DNA from 3 places in the Streptomyces sp. NBC_01013 genome. Region 2 is predicted to be linked to each of the others. Evidence: riboswitches for the same ligand, from Rfam matches in the RefSeq annotation. Region 2 holds a riboswitch; each other region holds the start of a gene.

Region 1 (9,764 bases), 3.5 Mb from region 2:
CCCCGGCCCGCTCCCCCGGGCTCCTACTCGTCGATCGCGGCCCCGTATCCGGCGCCCGTCCTCGGACCGCCGAACGCTCCCGCGTCGAACGTCCACGAGCCGGCGGCAGTCACTCCGCCGGCGCCGGCGGAGAACGCCCAGACGACGCCGTCGCCGGCGTTCTCCCCGGGCGCCGCGGTCAGCAGACCGGCCCGCCCGTCCTTGTCGGGGTCGGTCAGTCGCGCCTGGCCACCCCAGTGGTCACCCTTCTCGGGGGTGCCCGGAACGTTCAGCGAGTCCTGGTCCCACGAAGCGGCGCCGGTGGCGGTGAGCCCGCCGGCCGCGCCGCGCAGCACCCACACGGCCCCGGCGTCGGCGAGCGTGCCGATGTCCTCGCCCGGGGCGCCGATGGCCACGTCCGCGTACCCGTCGCCGTCGGTGTCCGCCACGGAGAGGTCGGCGCCCCAGCCGTCGCCGGCCTCCGAGCCACCGGGGACACCGGAGGTGTCCTGCGTCCACCACACGGGCGGGGTGCCCGGGCCCTCGGCTCCGACCGGCCCGTCACCCGCGCTGCCGTAGTACACGCCGACCACTCCACCGGTCATGGACTCGCCGCCGTCGTCGGGGCTGTGCGGCTCCCCGGTGACGAGGTCGTCGTAGCCGTCGTCGTCGATGTCGCCGGAGGCAACGGCGGGACCGCCGCGCAGGTCGTGTTCGTACCGGAGGCCCTGGACCTCGCCGAAGAGGAGGGTGGACCAGCCGTGGCCCGGCTCCTCGCCGATGGTGACCCCGGAGATGACCAGGTCGGCGAGGCCGTTGCCGTCGTAGTCGCCGGTCGTCATGGCCCGCGGCACGATCTCGCGCCCCGGTGTGCCGGGGACATGGCTGGTGCGTGAGATGGCATCCCGCCGGGTCCCGGGGTCGTACTGGTACACGGCGAGGTCGGTGCGGCCGGTCACGGCCAGCTGGTCGCCGGGGATGTCGGGGCTGAAGTGCGCGGCGACGAGAGCGCCGCCGAACCCTGCGCCGGCGACGGGCCCCTCGGCCTGAAGCCAGTCGCTGCCCGTGCCGGAGAGCCCGTCCGCGGAGCCCCACAGGACGACGGCGCCGCCCGCGTCGGTCACCGGCTCGATGTTCTCGCCCGGGAGTCCCACGATCGCGTCGTCGTACCCGTCCCCGTCCAGGTCGCCGGTGGCCAGGGCCCGGCCGAAACCGTCCCCGGCCTCGGCGGCGCCGGGCACCCCGGTGGTGTCCTGGCTGAAGACGTCTCCCCGGGCAGTGCCGATGCCACCCGGCCCGCCGTACTGCACGGTCACGTAGCCCGCGCCCTTCCTGCCGGCGATGGTCCCGCCGGGCGCGCCGATGAGCACGTCCTCGTAGCCGTCGCCGTTGAAGTCGGTGTTGCGGTCGTCCGCGTGCGTTCCGCCGGGGGCGCCGGCGTAGGCGGAGGGCGCGGCGATGGCGGCTCCCGCGATCAGGAGGAGAGAGGCCGCGACAACGGCGGCCGGACGGTAGGTGCGCACGAACGGCTCCTCGGTTCAAGGATGACCGGGCGAGGCCTGTCCGGCCGACCGGGCCGGGCAGGCCGCTGGGCCGGAGCGCCGGGAAGGGCCCGTTACCTTCCTGGCGCCCTGTTGGACCCGTGCTGCGCCACAAGGGTTGTACGGCATGGCGAAAGGGGCGGAAAGGAGCAGTTCAGCTCCCTTCCGCCCCTGTTCACGCCTCCGCCCGGGGGCGGAACCGCAAGGGATCAGTAGGCCCCGAAGACGTTGTCGATCGAGCCGTACGTGGCCGCGGCGTAGTTGCACGCGGCGGTGATGTTGGCGACCGGGTCCAGGATGTCCAGCGAGGTGCCGGGCACGTGGAACGCGTCGAACGTGGGCTGGATGACCTGGAGGAGGCCCTTGGACGGGGTGCCGGCAGCGGCGTTCGAGTCCCAGTTGTTGACGACCTGCGGGTTGCCCGAGGACTCGCGGATGACGTTGCGGTAGATGCCGTCGTAGCTGCCGGGGATGCCGTGGTCGGCCATGACGGCGAGCGACTCCTTGATCCAGCCGTCGAGGTCGTCGGTGTACGACGTCGCGGTCTGCGCGGGCGTGGTCGCGGCGGTCTCCTCGGCGACGGGCGTGACCGTCGTCCGCTGGGAACGGTCGGCACGGTCTGCGCTCTCGGTCCGGTCGGCGGACGGCTGCGAGGCGCTGCCGGACGTGTTCTCCGCCTTGAATTCGCTCTTGGTCGCGGCCTTGGGGGCAGCGGCCACGGACTTGGCGCCGATGGTCAGCTTCAGACCCGGGTGAATGAGGTCGGGGTTGCCGCCGACCGCGCTCCGGTTGTCCTTGTACAGCCGCTCCCAGCCACCGCTGAGGGAATGCCCGCGGGCGATCTTGGAAAGCGAATCACCGGAGACCACGGAATAGGTGGTGGACTCGGTCTTCTGTGCGGCAATTTCCTTGCCCGCCACGGAAGTCGGGGCCGAGGCCTTTGCTGCGACGACCGAGTGTGCCGGTGCGGCGGAAGCCGATCCGGCAGCGATCAGGGGGAGCGCGAGAACGGCTCCGCCCGCACTCACGGCGATGAAACCGCGGGTCAGGGGGGTGGACTTGGAACGACGGTGCTGACCCTTGAAGGGCATGGCGCTTTTCCTCTCCGCCGCCTGCGAGGTGAGCTGTCGGGTTCGGACTGGAGATGTCCGGCCGCACATGGCGACTTCACCCCAAGCCGCTCCGGATTCCCCGGAACGGCAGCAAACCTGGGTCCCCCGCTCCTGCCGTACGTGAGTGGTCGGGTTACCGGACGGCGGCAGGATTCGGCGTTCCATCCGGATTGACGGTGACCGTAAGCGAGAAAGACCGGACGAAACAAGCCCAGAATTCCCGATCACAATTGATCAGCAAGATCAATAAAAGGAAATGTGCGACGCCGGTCACATGCGTGGAACCAGAATTTCTTGGCACAGCAGGGAACCGAAGCCTCCGGTTCCGCATCGACGGCGGCAAACGTGACGCTGGCCACTGTGCCCGAAAAGGGTGATTTGCTAGGTATTCGTAATCCATGCCCCGTTGAGGCGTGACCCTGTGGGATGTTTTTGACTAATCCGAAATAATTGCTCAATTCGGACATTATGGAGCAGATGTCGGCGCCGCGATCATGTCGGCACGGCTGCGCGGCACGACGACCGGTGAGCCGTCTCCCGGGGCGGGGAGGATGTCGGCGTCGACCGCATAGAGCTCCTTCACCAGCGCCTCGTCGACCGTCTCGCGGGGGGCACCCCGGGCGATGACGCGGCCGCCCTTCATGGCGACGAGGAGGTCGGCGTACCGGGCGGCGGCGGCGAGGTCGTGCTGGACCATGACGACGGTGCGGCCGGTGGCCGCGACCTCGCGGACGAGTTCCAGGACCTCGACGGCGTGCCCCAGGTCCAGAGCGCTGGTCGGTTCGTCGAGCAGGACGACAGGGGTCTGCTGGGCCAGCACCATCGCGAGCCAGCAGCGCTGGCGCTGACCGCCGGACAGCCGGTCGATGCGCTCCCCCGCCAGTGCCGCGGTGCCGGTGGCGTCGAGTGCGTCGCGTACCGCCCGCTCGTCCTCGCGCGACCACTGGCGCAGCAGCCCCTGGTGCGGGCTGCGTCCGTAGCGCACCAGCCCTGCCACGGTGACGGCCTCGGGGGCGCGCGGTGACTGGGGCAGCAGCGCGACGTGGTGGGCGGCCTTGCGCCGCCCGGTCTCCCAGATGTCCGTGCCGCCTATCCGGACCGTGCCGCTCTCGGGCCGGTGGAGCCGCGCGACGGTCCGCAGCAGGGTCGACTTCCCGCAGCCGTTGGGGCCGACGATCGCGACGACCTGTCCGGCGGGAACGGTGAGGTCGACGTTTTCGACGACGGGACGGCCGGGGTATCCGGCACGCAGGCCACGGACTTCCAGGCCCGCCTCGACGCCCGCCTTCGTACCGGTCGGATTCTCGGTCATGTACGGCTCACGTTCTCGGTCATGTTCTGCTCACGCCTTTCCGGCGGCCCGGTCGGGCCGCAGCAGTACCCACAGGAGGAAGGGTCCGCCGAGGACGCTGGTGACGACCCCGACGGGCAGTTCGACCGGAGCGGCGACGCGACCGATCGCGTCGGCCGCTGCGATCAGCGCGGCTCCGGTCAGAGCCGAGCCGGTGACCGGGACGCGGGTGGGACCGCTCAGCCGCTGCGCGAGGACCGGTGCCGCCAGGGCCACGAAGGCGATGGGGCCGCCGACCCCGACCGCGGTGCCGGCCAGCAGCACGGCCAGGACCAGCGCGAACGTACGGACTCGTCGCAGGTCCACTCCGAGAGAGCTCGCCACCTCGTCGCCGAAGCGCAGCAGTTGCAGGCGGTACCCGGCCGCCAGGGAGAGCGGAACGAGGAACAGCAGGACGACGCCCAGCGGCACACCGGCGTCCCAGTCGCGTCCGTTGAGGCTGCCGACGGCCCAGAGGAACACGCCGCCCGCCGTGTTGTCGTTCTCGCGCGACATGATCAGGTCACTCACCGCACCGACGAAGGTGGAGACGCCGATCCCGGCCACCAGCAGCCGGTATCCGGCGCTGCCCGCTCCTCCGGCGCACAGGACGACCACGATCGCGGCGGCCACGGCACCGATCGGCCCGAGCCACCAGTTGCCGACCATTCCGGTGGCGGACCCCGCGGCAGCGGCGACCACGGCAGCGGTGGCCCCCTCGTTGACCCCGACCAGGTCCGGTGTGGCGAGCCGGTTGCCTGCCAGGGTCTGGGTGAGGCAGCCCGCGATGCCGAGGGCGGCGCCGACCAGCAGGCCGGTGAAGATGCGGGGCAGCCGGAAGTCCCGCACGATCATCACGGTGCCGGCGTCGCCAGTTCCGAGCAGTCCCGAGAGAGTCTCCGGCAGGCCCATTCCGGTCGAACTCGCCATGACCGCCAGGGTGATGAGGAGGGCCAGCAGCGGAAGGAGCAGTGCGGCAGCGAGCGCGCTGCGCCGCGGCAGGAGCCAGGACAGTGTTCCGCTGCGGAGCACGACGCTGTCGGGCGGGGTCACGTCCGTCATGCGGAGGCCCCCGCAGTGGACAGCCGGGAGGAGCGGGCGATCCACACGAGCAGGGGGCCGCCGACGAAGGCGAGCAGCACACTGACCGGGGTTTCCCAGGGCCGGATGACGATCCGGGCGAGAACGTCCGCGATGATCATGATGTCGGCCGCGATCAGTGTGGACAGGACGAGTTGGGCGGTCATCCGCGCTCCGGCCAGTGCTCGGGCGGCGTAGGGCGCGAACAGTCCCAGGAAGGCGATGGGCCCGGCCACGGCGACGGCGCAGCCGGCGAGCAGCGAGACCGCCCCGGCGACGACCAGCCGGATCCGGCCGGGATGGTGGCCCAGGGAGCGGGCTCCGTCGTCCCCGAGTCCGAGCGCCGCGAGTGGCCGGGCGCAGCCGAGTGCGGTGACCAGGCCGACGGCGATCAGGGGCAGAAGGGGCAGCAGGTCGGAGGTCTCGATGCCGGCGAGCGAGCCGATCGTCCAGTAGCGGTAGGTGTCGAAGGTCGACTGAGTGCCCAGCAGGACGTACGAGGTGAGGCCGTGAAAGGTGGCGCCGAGCGCCGATCCGGCCAGGACGAGCCGCAGCGGGGATCCGCCGCCTCGTCCGGACGCGGCGAACAGGAGGACGGCCGCGCTCGCGACCATGCCTCCGGCCAGGGCCCACACCAGGAGCGAGGCGGGGGAGTCCGCACCGAAGAAGGTGAGCCCCAGCACCACCGCGAAGGCGGCTCCGGAGTTGACGCCGAGCAGTCCCGTCTCGGCGAGGGGGTTGCGGGTGGCGGCCTGCAGGAGGCATCCGGCCGTCCCCAGACACGCCCCGACCAGGACCGCCGCCAGCGTGCGCGGCAGGCGTACGTCCACGACGGCCAGGCGCAGTTGTGCGTCCGCTCGGGCGGCCGGGTCGCCGACGAGGTAGTGCCAGGCGCCGCCCGCCGAGCTGGACCCGGTGCCGATGAGCAGGGACAGCAGGACGAGGGCCGGCAACAGGAGCACGAGACCGATGGCCGCCCGCACGGCCGCGCGCCCTTCCCGTGGCGGGGTTCGGGTGGGGCGGGATCCGGTGACGGGCCGTCCCCCTTGCACGATCAACATATGGTTAGCCTAACCTAAGTAGGCCGGGCGGCCGGCGGTGGGGCCCAGGGCTCCTCCCTGCCCTGAAACGGCGTCAACCGCCGCGCCCCGCCCCTCTCCGATCGGCGGAGAACCCGCCCGAACCGTCCTCATCACTCGAACACAAACGGAGATTTCAGGCCATGGCGCCGAATTCGACCCTTCTTTCCCGTGGCCTCGCCCGCCCGTCGGTGGCGGCCTCGCTCATCGGCATCTGTGCCCTGGCCCTCGCCGCCTGTGGATCCTCCGAGGCGTCCGACGGTTCCGACCCGGGCGCCTCCACGTCCCCGAAGGACAACCAGGTGACGGACGCGACCGGGACGTCGGTGAAGGTCCCCTCGACGCCCGAGCGCGTGGTGGTCCTCAGCGAGATGGACCTGGACGCGGCCCTCGCGCTGGGAGTGAGGCCCGTTGGGCTGACCGCCGGCCGGGGCCAGCAGGGCGCGCCCGGCTACCTCGCCGACCAGGCGAAGGGCGTCCCCGTGGTGGGTGCGGTCACCGGGCCCGACATCGAGAAGGTCGTCCGGGCGAAGCCTGATGTGATCCTGGCCGGTCAGCTCGCCGACGAGCAGGTCCTCCAGCAGCTGCGCAAGGTCGCACCCACGGTCGTCACGATCGACGGCACCAAGGACTGGAAGAAGGCGCTCTCGCTCACCGGGAAGGCCCTCGGCCGCGAGAACAAGGCCGCGGCGTTCCTCGCCGACTACGACACCCGGGTCGCCGCCCTGAAGAAGGACCTGGGCCCGGAGGCGGGCAAGAGCGTGTCCGTCGCCCGCTACTCGGCCAAGGGCTCGGCCGTCATGCAGCAGGGCGTGTTCATCAGCGACGTCCTGGGGGACCTGGGCTTCACCCGCCCCGGCATCCAGAACCGGAAGGGCGAGGGACACTCCACGCCGATCAGCGACGAGAACCTCAAGGAGATCGACGGGGACTGGCTCTTCATCGGCACCCTCACCTCCACCGGATCGGACCAGGCCCTCGTGGACGAGCTGTCCGACAGGCCGGCGTACAAGCAGCTCAGGGCAGTGAGCAGCGGTCGGTCGACCGTGATCGACGGCACGAAGTGGACGAGCCTGGGCGGGGCGCAGGCCGCCGTCTCGGTGCTCGACGACATCCGCAAGGCCATGGTCAAGTGAACGCCGACCGGGAACTCACCGGCCGGCTCGCCCTCGTGACGGGGGCGGGCCGGGGGATCGGCGAGGCGGTGGTGCACGCCCTCGTCGAACGCGGCGCCCATGTCCTCGCCACCGACCTCGCCCCCCACGGCCTCGACGCGCTCGCCGGGAAGTACGGCGAGCGGGTCGCCGCCCGCACGCTCGACGTCACGGACTCCGCGGCCGTCGAAGCGCTCGTCACGGAGGCCGCGGACACGCTCGGTCCCCTGGACATCGCGGTCAACGTCGCGGGAGTGCTGCGGTGTTCGGCGGTCGCCGAGCTGACGGACGAGGACTGGGCGGCCACCTTCGCCGTCAACACCGACGGGGTGTTCCACGTCTCGCGGTCGGTTTCGCGCCGGATGGCCGGACGCGGCACGGGCAGCATCGTCACCGTAGCGTCCAACGCCGCGGGCATCCCCCGTACGAACATGGCCGCTTACGCGGCGTCGAAGGCCGCGGCCGTCATGTTCACCAAGTGCCTCGGCCTCGAACTGGCTCCCCTGGGCATCCGCTGCAACACGGTGTCACCGGGCTCGACCCTCACCGACATGCAGCGCGGCATGTGGCCGGCCGGAGACGCACAGGACGAACGGGCCGCCGCCCAGCGGGTCATCGACGGGGACGGAGCGAGCTACCGCACCGGCATTCCGCTCGGCCGGATCGCCGACCCGTCCGACATCGCCGACGCCGTCGCCTTCCTCGTGTCCGACCGCGCCCGCCACATCACCCTGCACGACCTCTACGTCGACGGCGGCGCCACGCTGCGGGCCTGACCCGCCCCGCCCGCGACCTCCGACAGCGGATCCCAGCCCTCCCCCACTGGAGACCAGAAGACATGTCCGCCTCACTGCGCACACCCGACGCCCCGCACCGGGCCGCCCCCCGGACCTCCCCTCCTCCCTCCCCCGGCGCGGCGACCGCACTGCTCGACGCCTACCGGCCCGGCACCGACCGCTTCCTCGCCTCGTCCCGCCGGACACTCCTCGCATCCGGTACCGCTGCCGACGTCCCGCACGACTCACGGCCGTTGAGTACCCGGGTACGCGAAGTGCTCGACGCCCGGCGGCGCGCCGGTGACCCGGCGCCGATCGTGGTGGGCGCGCTGCCGTTCACTCCGGACGCCCCGCCTTCGCTGGCGGTCCCGCGGTCCGTGCGCCGGGCTTCGGCCCTGTGCGAGGACCCACTCATCGCGCTCCCCGGCCCGTCGGCGGGGCCCGGCACCTGGCAGACCCGCGAGGTCCCGCCCGCCGCCGACTACGCCGCCGCGGTGGCGGCGGCGGTGCGGCGGATGCGTGCCGGGGAGTTCGGCAAGGTCGTCCTCGCCCGCACCCTGGAGCTGACCTCGTCGCACGACCTCGACCTGCCGGCCATGCTGCGCCGGCTCGCGCAGCACGACCCGGAGGGGTACACCTTCGCCGTCCCCAACGGACCGGACCGCACCCTCATCGGCGCCAGTCCCGAACTCCTGGTCGCCCGCGCAGGAAACGTACTCACAGCCAATCCGCTGGCCGGCTCCGCGCCGCGCAGCGATGATCTGGCCGAGGACGTGCGACGCGCGGCAGTGCTCCTGGAGTCCCCCAAGGACCTGCACGAACACGCCGTGGTCGTCGACGCCGTGCGGGAAGCCCTCGCCCCGTTCTGCGAGAGCCTCGACGTCCCCGAACGGCCCACGCTCGTACGGACCGCCGCCATATGGCACCTGTCGACGACCGTCACCGGCAGGCTCACGGATCCCGGCATCTCCTCTCTCGACCTCGCCTCGGCGCTGCATCCCACACCCGCGGTGTGCGGCACCCCGACCGGCACGGCCCGCTCCGTCATCGCGGAGTCGGAGCCCTTCGACCGGGGCGCCTATACCGGCATGGTCGGCTGGCAGGACGCGGACGGGGACGGTGAGTGGGTCGTCACGATCCGCTGCGCCGAGGCCGAGGGCCGCTCACTGCGGCTGTTCGCCGGTGCCGGTGTCGTGGCCGCTTCCTCGCCCGAGGCGGAGACCGCGGAGACGGGCGCCAAGTTCCGCACCTTCCTCAGCGCCGTGGGGGCCGCGCTGTGAGCGCCGCCCCGCAGGACGACGCGCCCACCTGGCCGGCCGGCTTCGCCGAGCGCTACCGTGCGGCCGGGCACTGGCGCGGTGAGACGTTCACCGACGTGCTCCGGGCGCGCGCCGCTGCCCACGGCGGCCGGGAGGCGGTCGTCGACCCCGCGGACGGGCGGCGCGCCTGGACGTACGCTGAGCTGGACGAGCGTGCGGCCCGTCTGGCGGCGGGGTTCGCGGCGCGCGGCATCGCCAAGGGTGACCGGGTCGTCGTCCAGCTGCCGAACGTCGCGGAGTTCATCGAGGTCGTCTTCGCCCTCTTCCGGATCGGCGCGCTGCCCGTCTTCGCCCTGCCCGCGCACCGGGAGACGGAGATCGGCTATTTCTGCTCGTTCACCGAGGCCGTCGCCTATGTGATCCCGGACCGGCACGCCGGCTTCGAACACCGTGT
Region 2 (9,764 bases):
GGCCCGAGGCGGTTTCCCGAGTGCTGGCGATGGGTGGCCTCGACAACCGCTGGACCGGCCTTTGCGACGTGGCCGGGCCCGTGGCCACCGGCCTGGTCGGGGTCGGCGACGCGGTCACGCACACCAATCCCACGATGGGGCAGGGCGTGGCGCTGGCCCTGTGGGCGGCGCAGTGGGCGGCAGGCCACGCATCGCATGCCGCCGATGACCCGGAGGCGTTCGCGGTGGACTACCACCACTGGGCCGGGCGGACCCTGCGCCCGTGGTTCGACGTCCAGGTCGCCATGGACCGCGCCAACGAGGACCGGCTCAGGCATCCCGCGCGGGTGTCCGCGCAGCCGCCCACCGGGGCGGCCCGCGAGAAGGCCGCGCTGTCCGCCTGTTCCTGGGACGACCCGGTCGTCATGCGGGCCCGCGCCCGCATCCGCCATCTCGTCCAGCCCGCTGATCAGGCCTACGGCACCGAGGAGGTGCGCGGCCGCGTGGCGTGCTGGCTGGCGCAGCACCCGGACTTCACGCCCGAATTCGACGGGCCGGCCCGCGAGGAGTGGGAGTCGGCCGTGCGGCGTACCTGACGGGCCGTGTCGCGTGGTGGAGCGGCTTCCCGGTGCCGGCCGTGCACGGACGACGGCGTCGGTGACGGCCGTGGAAAGGCCGTCACCGACGCCGTGGCCCGGATGGGCTGTGCGACCGGGAGGGGTCAGACGAGGAGCTTCGACTTCGCCCGCTGGTACTCCTCCTCCGAAAGCGCACCCTTGTCCTTGAGGTCCGCGAGCTTCGCGAGGTCCTCGACGTGGCCGCCTCTCGACGTGCCGCCGGCGTCCGGGCTGTTCGCGGCCTCTCTCACGTACGCCTTGAAGGCCGCGTCGCGTTCCTTCGCCTCCCGCACGTCCCGCGTCCCCATGGACCTGCCACGCGCGATCACGTAGATCAGGACGCCCAGGTACGGCAGTACCAGCGCCAGGATCAGCCAGCCCGCCTTGGCCCATCCGTTGAGGTCGTCACTGCGGAAGATGTCCATGATGACCCGGAACAGGAGGAAGAGCCACATGATCCAGAGGAAGAACCAGAGCATGGTCCAGAACAGGTTGAGCAGCGGATAGTCGTCCATCGGTCCACTCCCGGCGCCGCGTCGAATGACTGAAATCTGAAATCAGTCATATCACCGCATTTATGCATGCGCCTGTTGGGGTTTCCCGTGTTCCGCCGGGAGGGGGAAGGGGGACGGGCGGGCGCGGTGCGACGCGGCGCGGAGTGCGGTGCTACTTCTCCGGCGCGGGGGTCGCGGCCGATGCCGCGTCGGCGGTCGGCTCCGCAGGCTCGGCCGGCCGCGGGATCGCGGAGGCGGATGTGGACGCAGGCGCAGCCTCTGCCGCGCGTGCCGCCGACGCGGTCTTCCGGCTGTGCGTCAGGATCCCGATGAAGCCGGCGATGAAGCCGCTGATCAGGCCCGATATCCCATGGTTGAGCGCGTTGACCGACTCGCTGTCCGGAAGGCCGACGGCCGCGTAGTTCACTGCCGCGCTCATCACCGCCCCCATCACGCCGCCGATGGCGCCGCTGAGGACGGCGGCGCGGATGGGTGAGGGCGAGGTGGCCGGGACAGGGGCGGGGGCGGGAGTGAGCGGTGCGGTCATCGTCGAGGGCCCTCCAGACAGGCTGCGATGAGAGACCGGGAGCGGCTTGCGGGGCGCGGCGACATGCGCGTTCCGGGGCCTGCTCGCACGGGCAGCCCACCGGTCCGGGGGATGCAGCAGTTACCTTGCGGCAGAACACGTGTTCCTCGCAACACCTTCTCGTTTCCAACACTTTGACGGCCTGGTGAAGATCGTCCGCAGGGGAGGCGGAGCTCCGGCGCGCCAAAAGGCGTGTGGGAAGGGTTTGTTCTGGTTCGGGTGCGTCGATTCCCCGTACAGATGCCAGGGTTGAGGGGGAGGAGCGGCTGCCTGCGGAGGGTGTCCGCGGTGGGAGGGGATCGGGCGGCGCACGGCCGGCGGCCCGGGCGAGGGCGTTCTCGTGGGAGGGTCCGGGTACGGGGTGGTCATGAGCGTCCCCGACATGCCGTAGAGTTGTGTTTACCGACGCGGGGTGGAGCAGCTCGGTAGCTCGCTGGGCTCATAACCCAGAGGTCGCAGGTTCAAATCCTGTCCCCGCTACTGAAGATTCAGGCCCGGCATGCATACAGCGTGCCGGGCCTGATTCGTTTGTACGCCGCCGGCCCGCCGGGTCGCGGCCGTGCGAGCCGCAGAGGCCGCATCCGTACCCCCATTGGCCGACGAGGAGTCGCCCCGCGACCCCGCTCCGGGAAGCCTGGGGGTGGTGGTGCGCGGTACCGTCCGCGGCCGTGGATGCACCGGGCAGGAGACCAGCAGGTGGGGAAGCGGGATACGCGGCGCAGGAGGCGTGCCGGGGGTGTGCGGACCCGCCGGTTCGTCCGGGCGCTGCCGGCGCTGATGATCGCCGGGGGCCTGTTGTTCGACGCCCTCACCCCGCCCGCCTTCACGGCCATCCCGTTGTTCGCGGCGGCCCCGCTGATCGCCGCGCCGTTCTTCTCGCTGGCCAGCACCGTCCGTACCGGCGTCGCCGCGCTGCTGGCGGTCGTCGGGCTGCGGATCTCCAGCGGCAGCCTGATCCAGGTCGTGCCCTCGATCGAACTCCTGACCGTCCTCACCGTCTCCGTCCTCGCCGTCGTGATCAACGGGGTCGTGCGGCGCAGCAACGAGCAGCTGGCCTCGGCACGCGTCATCGCGGAGACCGCCATGCGGGCGGTGCTGCCGACGCCGTCCGAGCGGATCGGCGGGCTTCACGTGGCCGCGCGGTACGAAGCGGCGCAGGCGGACGAGTTCGTCGGCGGTGACCTGTTCTCGGTGACGGACACCCCGCAGGGGGTGCGACTGGTGGTCGGGGACGTGCGCGGAAAGGGTCTGGACGCCGTGGAAGCGGTGGCGGTCGTCATCGGGGCCTTCCGGGAGGCGGCCGAGGAGGCGAAGACCCTGGAGGACGTGGCGCAGCGTCTGGAGCGCGCACTCGCTCGGGAGTCGAGCCGGCGCGGCGGCCTCGACGCGGTCGAGGGCTTCATCACTGCCGTGCTCGCGGAGATCCCTCCGGGCTCGACCCGGGTGCGGATCGTCAACCGGGGCCATCCCGAGCCGCTGCTGCTGCACGCGGACGGGGCACTGGAGGTGCTCGCTCCTTCGGTGCCGGCGTTGCCGCTGGGGATGGACCTGGGGGTGTGGCCGGACCGGGCCGATGTGTGGGATCTGCCCGCCGGGGCGACGCTCCTCCTCTATACGGACGGCCTCTCCGAGGCCCGTGACGACGAAGGGGTCTTCTACGACCCCGCCGAACGGCTGCGGGGCCGGATCTTCCCGGGGCCCGAGGAGCTGCTCTCCGCGCTGACCGACGACGTGCGGCTGCACACCGGTGGCGAGTCGACGGACGACATGGCGCTGCTCGCGGTCGGGCGACCGGCCGAGGGCCAGCCCGACCGGCGCAGGACCGTGAAGATCGTGGGCCTGGGGGGTGGGATCGGGTGAGCATGGCTTCAAGGTCCGTACGCAAGGCCCGCCGGTCAGCCCCTGGGGCGGGTGGGTGCGGTGCTGCCGGCCGGCGATACCACCGTCCGTAACTGAAGAGCACCACTCCGCATAACATTTGACGCAACGTCAGAAAGCGGCTACCGGTTGACTGGCGATCAACTCGCCCGATTCCGCCCGGTTGTGTCCCGTAAAGTCCAGGCCAAAGACGTGAACGATCAGTGGGAACGGCTTGGAATCGGACCCCGGTGTCTATTAACGTTCGATAACGCAGCGCGGTTGTCCCAGCCGCCGTCAGTGGCGGCACCGTGCGCGAGCGCCGAATTCCGCAAGGGAACCGGGGAACCACCTACATGGGGTGAATCGGGCATCTCTGTCTCGTGACGAGGCTGAGGCACCCGTAGGAGACCTTCCTGCTCCGAACCCGTCAGCTAACCCGGTAGGCGAGAAGGAAGGAAAGGAGTGCGCCCCAGTGGCGTCCAACAAGCCTGCCCCCGAAGCTCCCTCCCGGTTCGGGTCCGAGTACGGCGATGACTTCGCGACCCGGCCCGCCACCACTTTCGGTACGGAGTACGGGGCCGCCTACGCGACCGATTACGGGACCGATCGGGGCAGCGACTTCGGCAACGACTTCCGCGCCGACGACTCCGGGCCCGACAGGACCTGGGAGGAATGGAATCCCACCGAGGAGTCCATTCGGCCGGTGCGCGGCAAGCACCGCGTCGCCAAGCAGCGCAATGGTCTGGCTCGCAGCTCCACCGTCCTCGGCGTCGGCGTCATCGCGGCCGTCGGTGCGGGTGGCATGGCCACCGCCCAGAGCAAGCCGCCGGTCTCCATTTCTCTTCCCGATTCCATCGCGGACAATCTCCCTGACGCCAAGTCCCTCCCGGGTGTCGGCGCACTGTTCTCGGGCGAGACCGAGTCCGCGGCGGAGAAGGCCGCGGCCGAGACCGCTTCCGCTCCGCTGACGACGGCGGGTATCACCACCGCCGAGGCCGAGCAGGGCACCACCGACGCCGGTGAGGCACTCCGCGCCCGCATCCTCCAGCAGGCCGAGCAGCAGCAGGACGCCGCCGACGCCGAGGTGAAGGCGGTCGCGGAGAAGGCCGCAGCGGAGAAGGCCGCAGCCGAGGCGAAGAAGCAGCAGGACGCCGCCGAGGCCAAGATCGCCGCCGAGAAGAAGAAGGCGGCGGAGGAGGCGGCGAAGAAGGCGGAGGCCCTGCGACTGGCCAAGCTCGCCGCCAGCTACGCCATCCCCACCTCTTCGTACACGATCACCTCGACCTTCGGCGAGGCCGGATCGATGTGGTCCTCCGGCTACCACACGGGCCTCGACTTCGCGGCGCCGACCGGTACCCCGATCAAGGCCATCCACACCGGCACGGTCACGTCGGCCGGCTACTCCGGTTCCTACGGCTACCGCACGGTCCTGGAGCTGGAGGACGGCACGGAGCTGTGGTTCTGCCACCAGTCCTCGATCGATGTCAGCATCGGCCAGAAGGTCACGACGGGCGACACCATCGGGCGCGTCGGCGCGACCGGCAACGTGACCGGCCCGCACCTCCACCTGGAGGTCCACACCCCGGACGGCACCGGCATCGACCCGATGCCCTGGCTGACCGCGCGGGGCCTCACGGTCTGAGACCGTTCCCCCCCGCCGGGTTCTCCGGCCCATCGCCCCGGCAGCCCTGACGCTCACCCCCCGACGTCAGGGCTGCCGGTCCGTGTCCGTCCACTCTCGGGCCGGTTCAGATGTATCGGCCACGGAATAGCGGAACCCGTGACAGCGGTTGTTCCCTTCATGACTTCTCTCCGCAAGCTCGGCTCCTCCGGCCTCCAGGTCTTCCCGCTCGCCCTCGGAGGCAACGTCTTCGGCTGGACCGCCGACGAGGCGCAGTCCTTCGCCGTCCTCGACGCGTACGCGGCGGCCGGCGGCAACTTCGTCGACACCGCCGACTCCTACTCGGCGTGGGTCCTCGGCAACGAGGGCGGAGAGTCGGAGACCCTCATCGGCAAGTGGCTCGCCGCGCGCGGAAACCGCTCCGACATCGTCGTGGCCACCAAGGTCGGCGCACACCCCGCGTACAAGGGGCTCTCCGCCACCACCATCAAGGCCGCCGCCGAGGAGTCCCTGCGCCGGCTCGGCACCGACCACATCGACCTCTATTACACGCACTTCGACGACGAGACGGTCCCGGTCGAGGAGATCATCACCGCACTCGACCAGCTGGTGAAGGACGGCAAGGTCCGCGAGATCGCCGCGTCCAACATCAGCTCGCAGCGACTGCGCGCCTCGCTGGACTTCTCGGAGCGCGAGGGGCTCGCCCGCTACGTGGCACTGCAGCCGCACTACAACCTCGTCTCCCGGGACACCTACGAGGGCGAGCTCCAGGACACCGCCGCCGACGCCGGCCTCGCGGCTGTTCCGTACTTCGCCCTCGCCTCCGGGTTCCTCACCGGCAAGTACCGCCCGGGGACGGCCGTGGAGAGCGCGCGGGCCGGGAGTGCGGGCGCGCACCTGGAGTCCGCGCGTGGACAGAAGGTGCTCGCCGCGCTCGACAAGGTGGCCCAGGAGCGGGACGCGGAGATCGCGACCGTGGCGCTTGCATGGCTGGCGGCCCGGCCCACCGTCGCCGCACCGATCGCCTCGGCCCGCACGGTCGAGCAGCTTCCGGCCCTGGTGGCCGTCGCCGGTCTTCGGCTGACGGACCAGGACCTGGCCGACCTCACCGAGGCTTCCGCCTAAGGGCTGGGTTGTTCGTACCGCGGCTGGTTGTAGTGCGGCGGGTTCGTGTACGCCGGTGCGCTGTAGGGCTGCCCGGTGTACGGGTGTGAGGGGTGCGGGTACGGGGCATGGCCGCCGTGGGGCGGGTACGCCCCGTAGCCCTGGGCCGGTCCCGGGTACGGCCCGCCCGAAGAGGGCACGAACCTCGGGCGCAGACGACCCGTGGCCTGCGCCGCGAACGCCAGGGCGGGACCCGCGGTCCCTCTGCGTTGCCACAGGTGGTGCAGCAACTCCCGCTCGCGCTCGGCGAAGTCCGGGCCCGCCGTGCCGCGGCGGGCCTGTCGCCGGAGGAAGGCCAGCGAGGTCGCGAACGACTCGTACTCGGCGACCGTCCGGGCCGCCGCCCTGCCCTGGGCCTTCACCTCTTTCCGCGCCCCGGCGGGCATCCGGGCGCGTGCGTGGGCGTGGGCGGCGTGATGGGCGTGCGCGGGAGCGTGTGCCGGATGGTGCGGGTAGCCGTGAGGCGTGCCGTACGGGCCCGCCGTCGCTGCCCCCGCGCGCCGGCGGGCGACGTCCCGGGCCATGCCGCGGGCCCGCATCGAGGAGAGGGCGAGAGGCTCGGCGGGGGACAGCCAGCCGGCTGCGGCGTACGCCGGCAGTTCGACGCCGAGGGTGCGCAGCTCGCGTCGGCGGGCCCAGATCGCCAGCCAGGTCACCAGCCCGAAGACCGGGACCATGAAGGCCCCGTACACGGCGTAGAAACCGTACGGGCCGAACGAGGACGAGCCGTTCCACAGGGCGTGCATGCCCATGGCGAGGAGAAGGCCCAGCAGCGGAAGCGCGATGCGCCGCAACCGCTGATGGCGCGCACTGCTCGCGGCGATCCCGAAACCTATGCCCGTCAGCACGGTGAAGAGCGGATGGGCGAACGGCGACATCACCGCACGTACGAAGAACGTCGCCACGGTCACGGAGGCGAAGCCCGAGCCCATCTGCTGGTCCTCGCCGAAGGCGTTGCCCAGATAGAGGATGTTCTCGGTGAAGGCGAAACCTGTCGCGGTGAAGCCGGCGACGACCACGCCGTCGACGATCCCGCCGAAGTCCCGTCGCCGAAAGAGGAAGAGCAGCAGGACGGCTGCCGCCTTGGCGCTCTCCTCCACGACGGGAGCTATGACCGTGGCGCCCAGGGTGTCCGCGCCGCCCGGATCGGCCGTGGCGGTGGCGATCCACCGTGTCGCGAAGGAGTTCGCGATGATCGCCACCAGGGCGGCCGCGCAGGCACCCCAGGCGAAGGCGAACAGCATGGTGCGCCACGGGCCCGGTTCGACCCGGTCCAGCCAGCGGAACGCCGTCATCAGGACCGGGACGGGCAGCACGGCCAGACCCAGCCCGACGAGGAACCCCTGCGTCCCCGTCTGGTCGCGGACCAGGGCGAGGATCACCAGCCCGCAGAGCGCCAGCACGGTGAAGACGGCGACGAGGCGGAACGTCCTGCTCCGCCACAGCATGCCGACCCGGCGTGGGTGATAGCGCCACTGGCCCCGGTCCGGTACGGCAGCCAGGATCTCGCCGACCCGGTGCTCCTCGAGCACGGGGACGGCCGGCTGCGACTGTCGCTGAACAGACCCGTCGGACACCCCACGACCCTAACGAGCCGGACTGACAACGGCCATGGTGCATGGATCGCACTCGGGTGGGCCGGGGACCGCCGGGTGTCCGGTCAGTGGCGGGTACTCGGATGGGCCGGTGACCGCCGGGTGTCCGGTCAGCGGCGGGCGAAGAGCAGGTCGTGCACCACGTGGCCCTTGTCCAGTCCCTGCCCCTCGAACCGGGTCAGCGGCCGGAACGCGGGCCGTGGTGCGTAGCCGCCGTCCGCGGCCGTGTTCTCGAAGCGGGGGTGCGCGCTCAGCACCTCAAGCATCTGCTCGGCGTACGGCTCCCAGTCGGTCGCGCAGTGCAGCACCGCTCCGGGCTTCAGTCGCTGCGCCGCCAGGTCGAGGAACTCCGGCTGGATCAGCCGGCGCTTGTGGTGGCGCGACTTGGGCCACGGGTCGGGGAAGTACACCCGCAGCCCGTCCAGTGCGTCCGGCTCAAGCATCTCGCGCAGCAGGATGATCGCGTCCCCGTTGGCGACCCGGATGTTGGACACGCCGTTCCGGTCCGCGAGGCCGAGCAGATTGCCCTGGCCGGGGGTGTGCACGTCGACGGCGAGAATGCCGGTGCCCGGGTCGTCGGCGGCCATCTGAGCGGTGGCCTCGCCCATGCCGAAGCCGATCTCCAGGACCACCGGGAGTCCGTCGAACAGCTCCCGCAGATCGAGGACCCGCAGCCCGTCGATGTCCAGGCCCCACTTCGGCCAGAGGCGCTCCAGGGCGTCCTGCTGGCCGGGTGTGACCCGGCTGCGGCGCGGCTGGAAACTACGGATCCGGCGCTCGTGGTGCGAGCCGGCCGGATCGGCGGCGGGGCCGCCCGGGAAGCGGGGCTCCTGGCGCAGCCTGCGCGCACGGTCCAGGGCCGCGGCGCGCAGTTCGTCCGGGATTCCGGCGGTCGCGGGGGCGGCGTCGTCCGTGTCGGCGTCGTCCGTGCCCGCCGAAGCCGCATGGCTCGTGCCGGCGGAGGCCGCATGGTTCGTGGCGGCGTCGTCCGCACCGTTCGTGCCGGTGGGAGGCGCCCCGGTGGGGAGCGTGCCGTCCGGCTCGGCAGCGGTGTCGCCGGGCGTCGCGGGGGAGGGGTTCAAGGGCTCAGACACAATGCCCTGATTCTACGGCGGGCGGCTTCCACCCCGTCCCCTGAGCCCGGAGCAGCGCCCTGCGTGCCACCTCCCGGCCGATGGGCAGCGCGGCCGTGGCGGCGGGCGACGGGGCGTTCAGCACGTGGACGGTGTGCGGGGCCTCGCGGATCAGGAAGTCGTCCACCAGCGTGCCGTCCCGCAGCACCGCCTGGGCCCTGACTCCGGCCGGGGCCGGGCGCAGATCGGCCTCCGTCACCTCGGGCAGGAGCCGCCGTACGGCCGCCGTGAACGCGTGCTTCGACAGCGAGCGGTGCACCTCGCCCGCGCCGTACCGCCAGTGTCTGCGGGCGATCCGCCACGAGCCCGGCCAGCTGACCGTGTCCAGCAGCTCGCGGGGGCGGACGACCGGCCATCCGTACCCCTCGCGGGCCAGTGCCGGCACCGCGTTCGGTCCGACGTGGACGCTGCCGTCGTGGCCACGGGTCAGATGCACGCCGAGGAACGGGAACGCCGGATCGGGCACCGGATAGACCAGGCCGCGCACCAGCTCGGGCCGGGCCAGCTCGTAGTACTCGCCCCGGAAGGGCACGATGCGCATCTCCGGGTCGTCGCCCGCCAGCCGTGCCATCCGGTCACAGTGCAGCCCCGCGCAGTTGACCAGCACCCGCGCCCGCACCACCAGGCCGTCCGCCGTGCGCACCGCGACGCCCCACTGCCGGCGGTCGATCGCGGTGACCTCGGCGCCGAACCTGATCAGGCCACCGCCACCGCG
Region 3 (9,764 bases), 3.2 Mb from region 2:
TGCTCGCCGAGGAAATCGCACGGCCGGGGGACTGGTCCGTGCGCCGACCTCAACTGGCTCCCGGTGGCTGGGCGTTCGAGTTCCACAACGACAACTACCCCGACATCGACGACACCGCGGAGGTGGTCCTCGCGCTGCGCCGGGTCCGCCACCCGGACCAGGCAAGGGTCGATGCCGCCATCGAGCGCGGGGTGCGCTGGAACGTGGGCATGCAGTCCCGCAACGGCGCTTGGGGGGCCTTCGACGCCGACAACACCAGCGCCTTCCCCAACCGGCTGCCGTTCTGCGACTTCGGCGAGGTCATCGACCCGCCGTCCGCCGATGTCACCGGACACGTGGTGGAGATGCTCGCTGTCGAAGGCCATTCCCGGCATCCCGCCACCCAGCGGGGAATCGAGTGGCTGCTCGCCGAACAGGACGCGGCCGGCGGCTGGTTCGGCCGCTGGGGCGTCAACTACGTCTACGGGACAGGGTCGGTGGTGCCCGCTCTGGTCGCCGCCGGACTGCCCGCCACCCACCCCTCCATCCGCCGGGCGGTCGGCTGGCTGGAATCCGTCCAGAACGACGACGGCGGATGGGGCGAGGACCTGCGCTCCTACAACGAGGACAAGTGGATCGGCCACGGAACCTCGACGGCATCGCAGACCGCCTGGGCACTGCTCGCACTCCTCGCGGCCGGCCGGCGGGACACCGTGGCCGTCTCACGCGGCGTCGCCTGGCTGGCCGAGACCCAGCAGGCCGACGGCTCCTGGGACGAACCCTACTTCACCGGGACCGGGTTCCCCTGGGACTTCTCCATCAACTACCACCTCTACCGGCAGGTCTTCCCGCTGACCGCACTCGGACGGTACGTGCACGGCGACCCGTTCGCGGGCCGCACGGCGGTCCGCGAGGGGGCCTGATGGGCGATGCCCCAGGGCCGGCCGGTCCCACCCCGCTGCTCATCGCCTGTGCGCTGGGCATCGAGCACCTGGCCCTGCGCACCGGCAGGACCAGGGCGGGCACCGCCCCGGGCGCCGTGACCGTACTCCGTACGGGCATGGGGCCGAAGGCGGCCGAAACAGCCGTGGCGAGGGCGCTCGGCGAGGGCCGTGCGCTCGGCGCCGCGGTCATCGCCTCGGGGTTCTGCGCCGGGCTCGCACCCGGCATGCACCCCGGAGACCTGGTGGTGGCCGACGAGACCCGAACAGCCGGGCGGTCGGACACCTGCACCGGCACGGAACTGCTCGCCGACGCACTCGCCAGGGCCGTACCCGGACGTACCGTCCACACCGGTCCGCTGACCGGCTCCGACCATGTCGTACGAGGACATGAGCGGGCCGAGCTGCGGGCCACCGGAGCGATCGCGGTGGACATGGAGTCCGCCGCGACCCTGCGCATCGCTCTGCGGTCCGGGCCACGCCCGGTTGCGGCCGTACGGGTGGTCGTGGACGCTCCTGAGCATGAGCTCGTCCGCATCGGCACGGTCCGCGGTGGAATATCGGCTTTCCGCGTTCTCCGTGCCGTCCTGCCGGCTTTCTATGAATGGCACCGATCTTTGCTGCTCCCCAGGAGGTGAGCTAGATGGCCATGCCGCTCCGTCAGTCCATCAAGGTTGCGACGTACCTCATTGAACAGAAGCTCCGAAAGCGGGAGAAGTTCCCGCTGATTGTCGAGCTGGAGCCGTTGTTCGCCTGCAACCTCGCCTGCGAGGGCTGCGGGAAGATCCAGCACCCGGCCGGAGTACTCAAGCAGCGCATGCCGGTGGCCCAGGCCGTCGGCGCCGTGCTCGAATCGGGCGCCCCGATGGTTTCCATCGCGGGCGGCGAGCCGCTGATGCATCCACAGATCGACGAAATCGTCCGGCAGCTGGTGGCGAAGAGGAAGTACGTCTTCCTCTGCACCAACGCGATGCTGCTGCGGAAGAAGATCGAGAAGTTCACCCCCTCGCCCTATTTCGCTTTCGCCGTCCACATCGACGGGCTGCGCGAGCGCCATGACGAATCGGTTGCCAAGGAAGGGGTGTTCGACGAGGCGGTCGCGGCCATCAAGGAGGCCAAGCGGCGCGGCTTCCGGGTCACGACGAACTCCACCTTCTTCAACACCGACACGCCCCAGACCATCATCGAGGTCCTCAACTTCCTCAACGACGACCTGAAGGTCGACGAGATGATGATCTCGCCCGCGTACGCCTACGAGAAGGCACCCGACCAGGAGCACTTCCTCGGCGTCGAGCAGACCCGCGAGCTGTTCAGGAAGACTTTCGCGGGCGGCAACCGGGGCAGGTGGCGTCTGAACCACTCGCCGCTCTTCCTGGACTTCCTGGAGGGCAAGGCGGACTTCCCGTGCACGGCATGGGCCATTCCGAACTACTCCCTGTTCGGCTGGCAGCGGCCCTGCTATCTCATGAGCGACGGGTACGTGCCGACGTACCGGCAGCTCATCGAGGAGACCGACTGGGACAAGTACGGCCGTGGCAAGGACCCGCGCTGCGCCAACTGCATGGCGCACTGCGGCTACGAGCCCACGGCCGTCCTTGCCACCATGGGGTCGCTGAAGGAATCCCTGCGCGCGGCGCGGGAGACCGTCGGCGGGAACCGGTGACGTGACGGCCGCCGGGGAGCCGGTTCTCCGGGGACTCCTCGCGCTCTCGGTCCGGCCACGTGTGATGCGCCGCCCCGGCGGCGCATCCGGGCCGGGCCGGCAGCGGTCGGCGGGTGGCAGTCCGCCGGGGCATGGACGGCGCGGGGACACCCCCGGGGGTCCCCGCCCTCACCGTGAGCCGATAACAGGACCAGAGAGGGGGCCCGGGCATGACGCTGCTGCAGTCCATCCGGGGGCCGCACGATCTCAAGGCACTGAATGAACCGCAACTCGGCGAACTCGCCGAGGACATCAGGAAGTTCCTCGTCCAGGCGGTGGCCAGGACCGGTGGCCATCTGGGCCCCAACCTCGGGGTGGTGGAGCTCTCGATCGCCCTGCACCGGGTCTTCGACTCTCCCGTGGACCGGATCCTGTGGGACACCGGCCACCAGAGCTACGTACACAAGCTCCTCACCGGGCGGCAGGACTTCTCCAAACTGCGCGGCAAGGGCGGCCTCTCCGGCTACCCCTCCCGTGCCGAGTCCGAGCACGACGTCATCGAGAACTCGCACGCCTCCACCGTGCTCGGCTGGGCCGACGGCCTGGCCAAGGCCAACGAGCTCCTCGGCCGCCACGACCACGTCGTCGCGGTCATCGGTGACGGGGCGCTCACCGGTGGCATGGCCTGGGAGGCCCTGAACAACATCGCCGCCGCCGGGGACCGCCCGCTGATCATCGTCGTCAACGACAACGAGCGCTCCTACGCCCCGACCATCGGCGGACTCGCCGACCACCTCGCCACCCTGCGCACCACGGACGGCTACGAGCGCTTCCTCTCGTGGGGCAAGGGCGTCCTGCAGCAGACACCCGTCATCGGGCAGCCGCTGTACGAGTCACTGCACGGCGCCAAGAAGGGGTTCAAGGACACCTTCGCACCGCAGGGCATGTTCGAGGACCTCGGTCTGAAGTACCTCGGGCCGATCGACGGCCACGACACCGCTGCCGTCGAGTCCGCGCTCCACCGCGCGAAGCGCTTCCACGGCCCCGTGCTCGTGCACTGCCTCACCGAGAAGGGCCGCGGCTACCTCCCCGCGCTCCAGGACGAGGCAGACCGCTTCCACGCCGTCGGCGCGATGGACCCGCTGACCTGCGCCCCGCTCGTTCCCGCGGAGGGCCCGTCCTGGACCTCCGCGTTCGGGGACGAGATCGCGTTGATCGGGGCGGAGCGGCCGGAAGTCGTCGCGATCACGGCGGCGATGCTCCACCCCGTGGGGCTGACGAAGTTCGCCGAGGCGTTTCCCGACCGGGTCTGGGACGTGGGGATCGCCGAGCAGCACGCGACGGTGTCGGCGGCCGGACTGGCGGCCGGGGGCCTGCACCCCGTCGTCGCCGTGTACGCGACCTTCCTCAACCGGGCCTTTGACCAACTGCTGATGGACGTCGCCCTGCACAGGTGCGGTGTGACGTTCGTGCTCGACCGGGCCGGGGTCACCGGACCCGACGGGGCCTCCCACAACGGCATGTGGGACATGTCCGTCCTCCAGGTCGTGCCCGGCCTGCGGATCGCCGCGCCGCGCGACGCCGAGCGGCTGCGCGACGAACTGCGCGAGGCCGTCGGCGTCGACGACGCACCGACGCTGATCCGGTTCCCGAAGGAGGCGGTGGGGGAGCCGGTACCCGCGATCGGCACCATCGGCGGCATGGACGTCCTGCACCGCGCCGAGGACGCCGATGTGCTCCTGGTCGCGGTCGGTGTCATGGCCCCCGTCTGCCTGCAGGCCGCCGATCTGCTCACGGGTGGCCACATCCGCTGCACGGTGGTCGACCCCCGCTGGGTCAAGCCGGTCGACGAGCAGCTCGCGCCACTCGCCGCGCAGCACCGGCTCGTCGCCGTCGTGGAGGACAACAGCCGTGCGGGAGGCGTTGGTTCGGCGGTCGGACAGGCGCTGCGGGACGCCGGGGTCGACGTTCCGCTGCGGACGTTCGGCATTCCCGATCAGTTCCTCGCCCATGGGAAACGGGCCGAGGTCCTGGCAGACATCGGACTCACACCGGTCGAGATCGCGGGCCGGATCAGCGCCGCGCTGGCCGCCCGGGACGCGGCCACGGGCAAGGGGCCGGGCGCCCCGGGCAACGGGCACAAGGAGAGCGGGGCATGAAGGACGACCGGCCCAAGGGCTTCGATCTGGCACGGCTCCTCGCGGAGCGCGGCGCCGAACGCTACGAGCTGCACACGAAGTACCTCAACCACCAGCTCCCGCGCATGCTGCACACCATCGGCTTCGACAAGGTCTACGAACGGGCCGAGGGTGCGCACTTCTGGGACGCCGAGGGCAACGACTACCTGGACATGCTCGCCGGTTTCGGCGTGATGGGCCTGGGCCGGCATCATCCCGTCGTGCGCAAGGCCCTGCACGACGTCCTGGACGCCTCGCTCGCCGACCTGACCCGGTTCGACTGCCAGCCGCTGCCGGGCCTGCTGGCCGAGAAGCTGCTGACGCACAGCCCGCACCTGGACCGGGTCTTCTTCGGCAACAGCGGCACGGAGGCGGTGGAGACCGCCCTCAAGTTCGCCCGGTACGCCACCGGGAAGCCCAGGATCCTGTACTGCACGCATGCCTTCCACGGGCTGACCACCGGCTCGCTCTCCGTCAACGGCGAGGACGGCTTCCGGGACGGCTTCGCGCCGCTGCTGCCCGACACCGCCATCGCACTCGGCGACCTCGACGCCCTGCGCCGTGAACTGAAGCGCGGCGATGTGGCCGGACTCGTCGTGGAACCGATCCAGGGGAAGGGCGTGCACGCCGCGCCGCCAGGCTTCCTGCGTCAGGCCCAGGAGCTGTTGCACAAACACAAGGCCCTCCTCATCGCCGACGAGGTGCAGACCGGCCTGGGCAGGACGGGGGACTTCTACGCGTACCAGCACGAGGAAGGCGTGGAACCCGATCTGGTCTGCGTCGCCAAGGCGCTCTCCGGCGGCTATGTGCCCGTCGGTGCGACCCTCGGCAAGGACTGGATCTTCAAACGCGTCTACTCCTCGATGGACCGGGTCCTGGTCCACTCCGCGAGTTTCGGGTCCAACGCCCAGGCGATGGCGGCCGGACTCGCGGTCCTCGCCGTGATGGAGGACGAGGAGACGGTGGCCAACGCGCGCCGCACCGGCGACCTGCTGCGCGAACGGCTGGCCGCGCTCGTCGGGCAGTACGAGCTGCTGCACGAGGTGCGGGGACGCGGGCTGATGATCGGCATCGAGTTCGGCCGGCCCAGCTCGCTGAAGCTGCGCAGCCGCTGGACGATGCTGCAGGCGGCCCGCAAGGGACTCTTCGCGCAGATGGTGGTCGTACCGCTGCTCCAGAAGCATCGGATCCTGACCCAGGTATCCGGCGACCATCTCGAAGTGATCAAGCTGATTCCGCCCCTGACGATCGACGAGGCGGACGTGGACCGCTTCGTCGGCGCGTTCACGGCCGTGATGGACGACGCGCACAGCGGCGGCGGACTGATGTGGGACTTCGGGCGGACCCTGGTGAAGCAGGCCGTCGCCAACCGCTGATCATGGGTGAAGTCATCCGCGGGGACGCACTCGGTGCTTTTGCCTCGGAGGCAAGAAATTTGCCTCCGAGGAAAGTTCCTGGCCCAATAAAGGTATGAATCCTCCAGAAGGAGGGGTGGCCGACGAGCTGCCCGGGGTCGCGCCACGCCTGCGCGATCTGCGCCGCAGTCGTGGTCTCACCCTGGAGACCGCCGCCCAGCGGGCCGGGCTCTCACCCGCCCACCTGTCCCGGCTCGAAACGGGCAGGCGCCAGCCCTCGCTGCCGATGCTGCTCGGGCTTGCCCGGATCTACGGTACGACGGTTTCCGAGCTGCTCGGCGAGATTCCCCCGGAACGTGACGCGATCGTCCGCGGCCGCCGGTTCGAGGGCGCCGAGGCCGATGGCTGGATGTACCAGCAGGCCGGCGGTCCCGGACGGGCGATGCAGGCTCTCCGTGTCCGGGTCCCGCACGGCGCCCAGGGGGACCTGGTGCGCGTCCATCCCGGGGAGGAGTGGCTGTACGTCCTGGCCGGGCACCTCAGGGTGACTCTCGGGGAGACGGTCCATGACCTCGCCCCCGGTGACAGCGCGCACTTCGACTCGCTCACCCCGCACCGGATCGCGGCCCTGGACCGCGACGGCGCCGAGCTGCTCTTCGTCCACACCCTGCTGCAGAGCCCCGCCGCCGAGCTGTGTCTCGGCAGCGGGATCCACCGTCGCTGATTCGCCGTCCCCGCCGCCGGCCCGCCGGTGGCCAGAGAGGACCTGCCATGTCCGATTCCGAGAACTACGACCCGCTCAGCCCGGCCCGGCCCAAGAAGTACGACCCGCAGGAGAAGAAGATGCCTCGGGGGCTCGTCATCAGGCTCTTCGCCTACCTGGTGGCCGGGCATGTCATCGCGGGCTTCCTCTATCTGCTGTTCGCGGTGGGGATGCACAACCAGTAGCGGCGGTCTCCGCCCGGACGGCCGGACCCGAACCTCTCGTCCGGATCGGGCCGGGCTCGGGCGGTCCGAAGGCCTTGGGCCGATCCGGCGGATCCGGGTTGTACGGCCCTCAGTCGAGCAGTCGCTCGCGCAGTCGCTCGCGGGTCTCCGGGGTGATCTTGAGGCCGTCGGCGAGGTAGCGGTCGGTGCTGCCCCAGGTCTCGTCGATCGTGGTGAAGGCGGCGGCGAGGTAGTCGGCGTGGGCGCCGAAGAGCGGATTGAGCAGCTCCATCACCTCGGGGGACATTCCGGCGGGGGAGGTGTCGCTGCGGCGGACCTTGTAGCGGCGGTGCGCGTCGTTGGACTTGAGGTAGTCGGCCTCGATGGCCTCGCGCTCGACACCGACGGCGAGGAGGGACACCGCGATCGAGAGCCCCGCACGGTCCTTGCCGGCGGCGCAGTGCATCAGGGCGGGCACGCTGTCCTCGGCCAGCGCATGCAGCACCCGGCTGTGTTCGGCCGTGCGGTCCAGGATGATCCGGCGGTAGGAAGCGATCATGCGGTGCATCCCCTTGCCGTCGGCCAGGATCGACCGCAGCTCTTCCATGTTGCCGTCGCGCACCATCCGCCAGAACTCCGCGCCGTCCGCCGGGTCGCTCAGCGGGATGCTCACATTGCGCACTCCCGGAAGTTCGACGTCCAGACCGTCCAGTTTGTGGTCGGCCATGTTGCGGAAGTCGAAGACGGTGTGCAGGCCCAGACCGGCGAGGAACGCGGCGTCCTCGGCCGTGGCGTGTGCCAGGTGACCGCTGCGGTAGAGCCGCCCGTACCGCACCCGGCGGCCGTCCGAGGTGGGCAGGCCGCCGACGTCACGGAAATTGCGGACACCTGCCAGCTCGGGCTCCGTCGACGGGGTCTGCGGCAGCTGCTGCGTCACGGTCACTCCTGGGGGCTCTGTCGCCGGCGCGTGTCGCCCGCGGGTCCACTCTCGTGACGATACGACATTGATTCGTCTGGCAATCATCCTGGCCGCGCCCGCACTTCGTGCCTGGATGAGGCGTCTGGGGGGCTCGCTGGGAGGGGGTGCATCCACGCTGACGTCCCGATGAGGAGGAGGCGATGGGCATGACATGTCCGTATTGGGATATTTAGCCGAACATGCCCTACTTATGCGGGAGATGGTCACCCTCTCGTGAGCGGGATCATATCCGTGACGGTGTGTGGCGGTGGGGCTGCCGGGCATTCCTTGCACGGTGCGGAAAGCCAAGATCCGTAATCCACGGAGTGTGACCGGAATTCCTCGCCGATTTCTCCGCGCGGAATCCCCCGTGGAACCCGTGGCTTGTTTCCGCCGTCCCGGCTCGTTTACGTTCTCTGCAATCCGGACGGACCGCCTAATCCTGCCGCCGCCCGGAATTCGCACCCACTCACCGCGTGGCAGGAGCGGGGGAACCAGGTAAGCCGCCGACCGGGAATCCGGTCGGCTCGGGGTGAAGTCGCGCCAGTCGCGACCGGACATCTCCAGTCCGAACCCGACAGCTCACCTCGTAGGCGCCGGAGAGGAAAACCTTCATGCCCATATCGGGTAAGCACCGCCGTCCCAAGTCCAGCACGATCGCCCGTGGCGTCGTCGTCGCGAGTGCCGGCGGGGCCGTCATCGCGCTTCCGCTGCTCGGCGCCACCGGTGCCAACGCCGCGGAGCAGTCCGCTCCCGCCGCCTCGAGCTCGGCCGCTGCCGCGCACGCCACTCCGGCCAAGCCGGTGGCACAGAAGCAGGCCGGCTCCACGACGTACACCGTGGTCTCCGGTGACTACCTGTCGAAGATCGCTGTCCAGCACAAGCTCAAGGGTGGCTGGGAGAAGCTGTACCAGGACAACCGCAAGGTCGTCGGCGACGACCCGAGCCTGATCTTCCCGGGCATGAAGCTGACCCTCGGCGGCAAGGCCTGGGGTCACGCCTCGACCACCTCCACGGGCTCCACCACTCCGTCGAAGGCTCCGGTCAAGGCTGAGACCAAGGCCGCCCCGGTCTCCGACTCGTCCTCCTCCGACGCCCCGTCGTCCGAGGAGACCTCGGCCCCGGCCACCCAGAGCAACGACTCCGGTTACGTCCACCCGGTCCCGGGCAACCACACCACCGCCTACCGCGCCTCCGGTGCCAACTGGTCCAGCGGCAGCCACACCGGCATCGACTTCCCCGTGTCCACCGGCACGAGCGTGAAGGCGATCACCTCCGGCACCGTCGTCACCGCCGGCTGGGGCGGCGCGTACGGCAACGAGGTCGTCATCAAGCACGCCGACGGCCACTACTCGCAGTACGGCCACATGTCCTCGCTGTCGGTCTCGGCCGGCCAGACCGTGACCGCGGGCCAGCAGGTCGGCCTCTCCGGCGCCACCGGCAACGCCACCGGCCCGCACCTCCACTTCGAGGTCCGCACGGGTCCGGCCTACGGCTCGGACATCGACCCGATCGCCTACCTGGCGTCGCACGGGATCAACGTCTGATCCAGGCAACAGCGGTCCGGTGACCCGGGTCTGAGCAATGCATAGAGGGACGGTGCGCGGCGGCGCACCGTCCCTCTGCTCATGGCCCGTGTGCCGGGGGGTCCGTGCTGAGGAAGCACTCGCACTTATTCCCCCTTTACCAAAAACTGACTGGGTGGTCTATCTCACCACCCGTCAACCCCATAATACGGTCGCGTAGGTCACATTCGGCGGTGCAGGATATGCCCTTGTGGCAGAC

The links. A riboswitch is a leader RNA that binds a small molecule or an ion and turns the genes downstream of it on or off. The one in region 2 is predicted to bind cyclic di-AMP.
Region 1: it holds a riboswitch for cyclic di-AMP, as region 2 does, so the genes downstream of both, OG538_RS32595 (transglycosylase SLT domain-containing protein) here and OG538_RS16890 (M23 family metallopeptidase) in region 2, are expected to answer to the same signal.
Region 3: it holds a riboswitch for cyclic di-AMP, as region 2 does, so the genes downstream of both, OG538_RS03110 (peptidoglycan DD-metalloendopeptidase family protein) here and OG538_RS16890 (M23 family metallopeptidase) in region 2, are expected to answer to the same signal.

The regions. Positions count from the first base shown of each region.
Region 1 covers NZ_CP108687.1:7,463,858-7,473,621, reverse strand. Annotated here, with positions in the region: gene OG538_RS32600 (FG-GAP repeat protein) at 24-1,502, opposite strand; gene OG538_RS32595 (transglycosylase SLT domain-containing protein) at 1,730-2,611, opposite strand; cyclic di-AMP (ydaO/yuaA leader) riboswitch at 2,617-2,801, opposite strand; gene OG538_RS32590 (ABC transporter ATP-binding protein) at 3,099-3,944, opposite strand; gene OG538_RS32585 (FecCD family ABC transporter permease) at 3,975-5,024, opposite strand; gene OG538_RS32580 (FecCD family ABC transporter permease) at 5,021-6,103, opposite strand; gene OG538_RS32575 (ABC transporter substrate-binding protein) at 6,265-7,257, shown strand; gene OG538_RS32570 (2,3-dihydro-2,3-dihydroxybenzoate dehydrogenase) at 7,254-8,051, shown strand; gene OG538_RS32565 (isochorismate synthase) at 8,114-9,331, shown strand; gene OG538_RS32560 ((2,3-dihydroxybenzoyl)adenylate synthase) at 9,328-9,764, shown strand, end outside.
Region 2 covers NZ_CP108687.1:3,918,297-3,928,060, reverse strand. Annotated here, with positions in the region: gene OG538_RS16915 (NAD(P)/FAD-dependent oxidoreductase) at 1-575, shown strand, start outside; gene OG538_RS16910 (SHOCT domain-containing protein) at 701-1,111, opposite strand; gene OG538_RS16905 (hypothetical protein) at 1,263-1,637, opposite strand; tRNA gene OG538_RS16900 (tRNA-Met) at 2,083-2,156, shown strand; gene OG538_RS16895 (PP2C family protein-serine/threonine phosphatase) at 2,349-3,536, shown strand; cyclic di-AMP (ydaO/yuaA leader) riboswitch at 3,844-3,997, shown strand; gene OG538_RS16890 (M23 family metallopeptidase) at 4,009-5,178, shown strand; gene OG538_RS16885 (aldo/keto reductase) at 5,338-6,282, shown strand; gene OG538_RS16880 (PrsW family glutamic-type intramembrane protease) at 6,279-7,898, opposite strand; gene trmB (tRNA (guanosine(46)-N7)-methyltransferase TrmB) at 8,027-9,010, opposite strand; gene lhgO (L-2-hydroxyglutarate oxidase) at 9,003-9,764, opposite strand, start outside.
Region 3 covers NZ_CP108687.1:720,593-730,356, reverse strand. Annotated here, with positions in the region: gene shc (squalene--hopene cyclase) at 1-902, shown strand, start outside; gene OG538_RS03145 (1-hydroxy-2-methyl-2-butenyl 4-diphosphate reductase) at 902-1,558, shown strand; gene hpnH (adenosyl-hopene transferase HpnH) at 1,564-2,583, shown strand; gene dxs (1-deoxy-D-xylulose-5-phosphate synthase) at 2,793-4,721, shown strand; gene OG538_RS03130 (aspartate aminotransferase family protein) at 4,718-6,115, shown strand; gene OG538_RS03125 (XRE family transcriptional regulator) at 6,210-6,818, shown strand; gene OG538_RS03120 (DUF6126 family protein) at 6,866-7,042, shown strand; gene OG538_RS03115 (tyrosine-protein phosphatase) at 7,152-7,958, opposite strand; cyclic di-AMP (ydaO/yuaA leader) riboswitch at 8,432-8,588, shown strand; gene OG538_RS03110 (peptidoglycan DD-metalloendopeptidase family protein) at 8,594-9,526, shown strand; gene OG538_RS03105 (SGNH/GDSL hydrolase family protein) at 9,756-9,764, shown strand, end outside.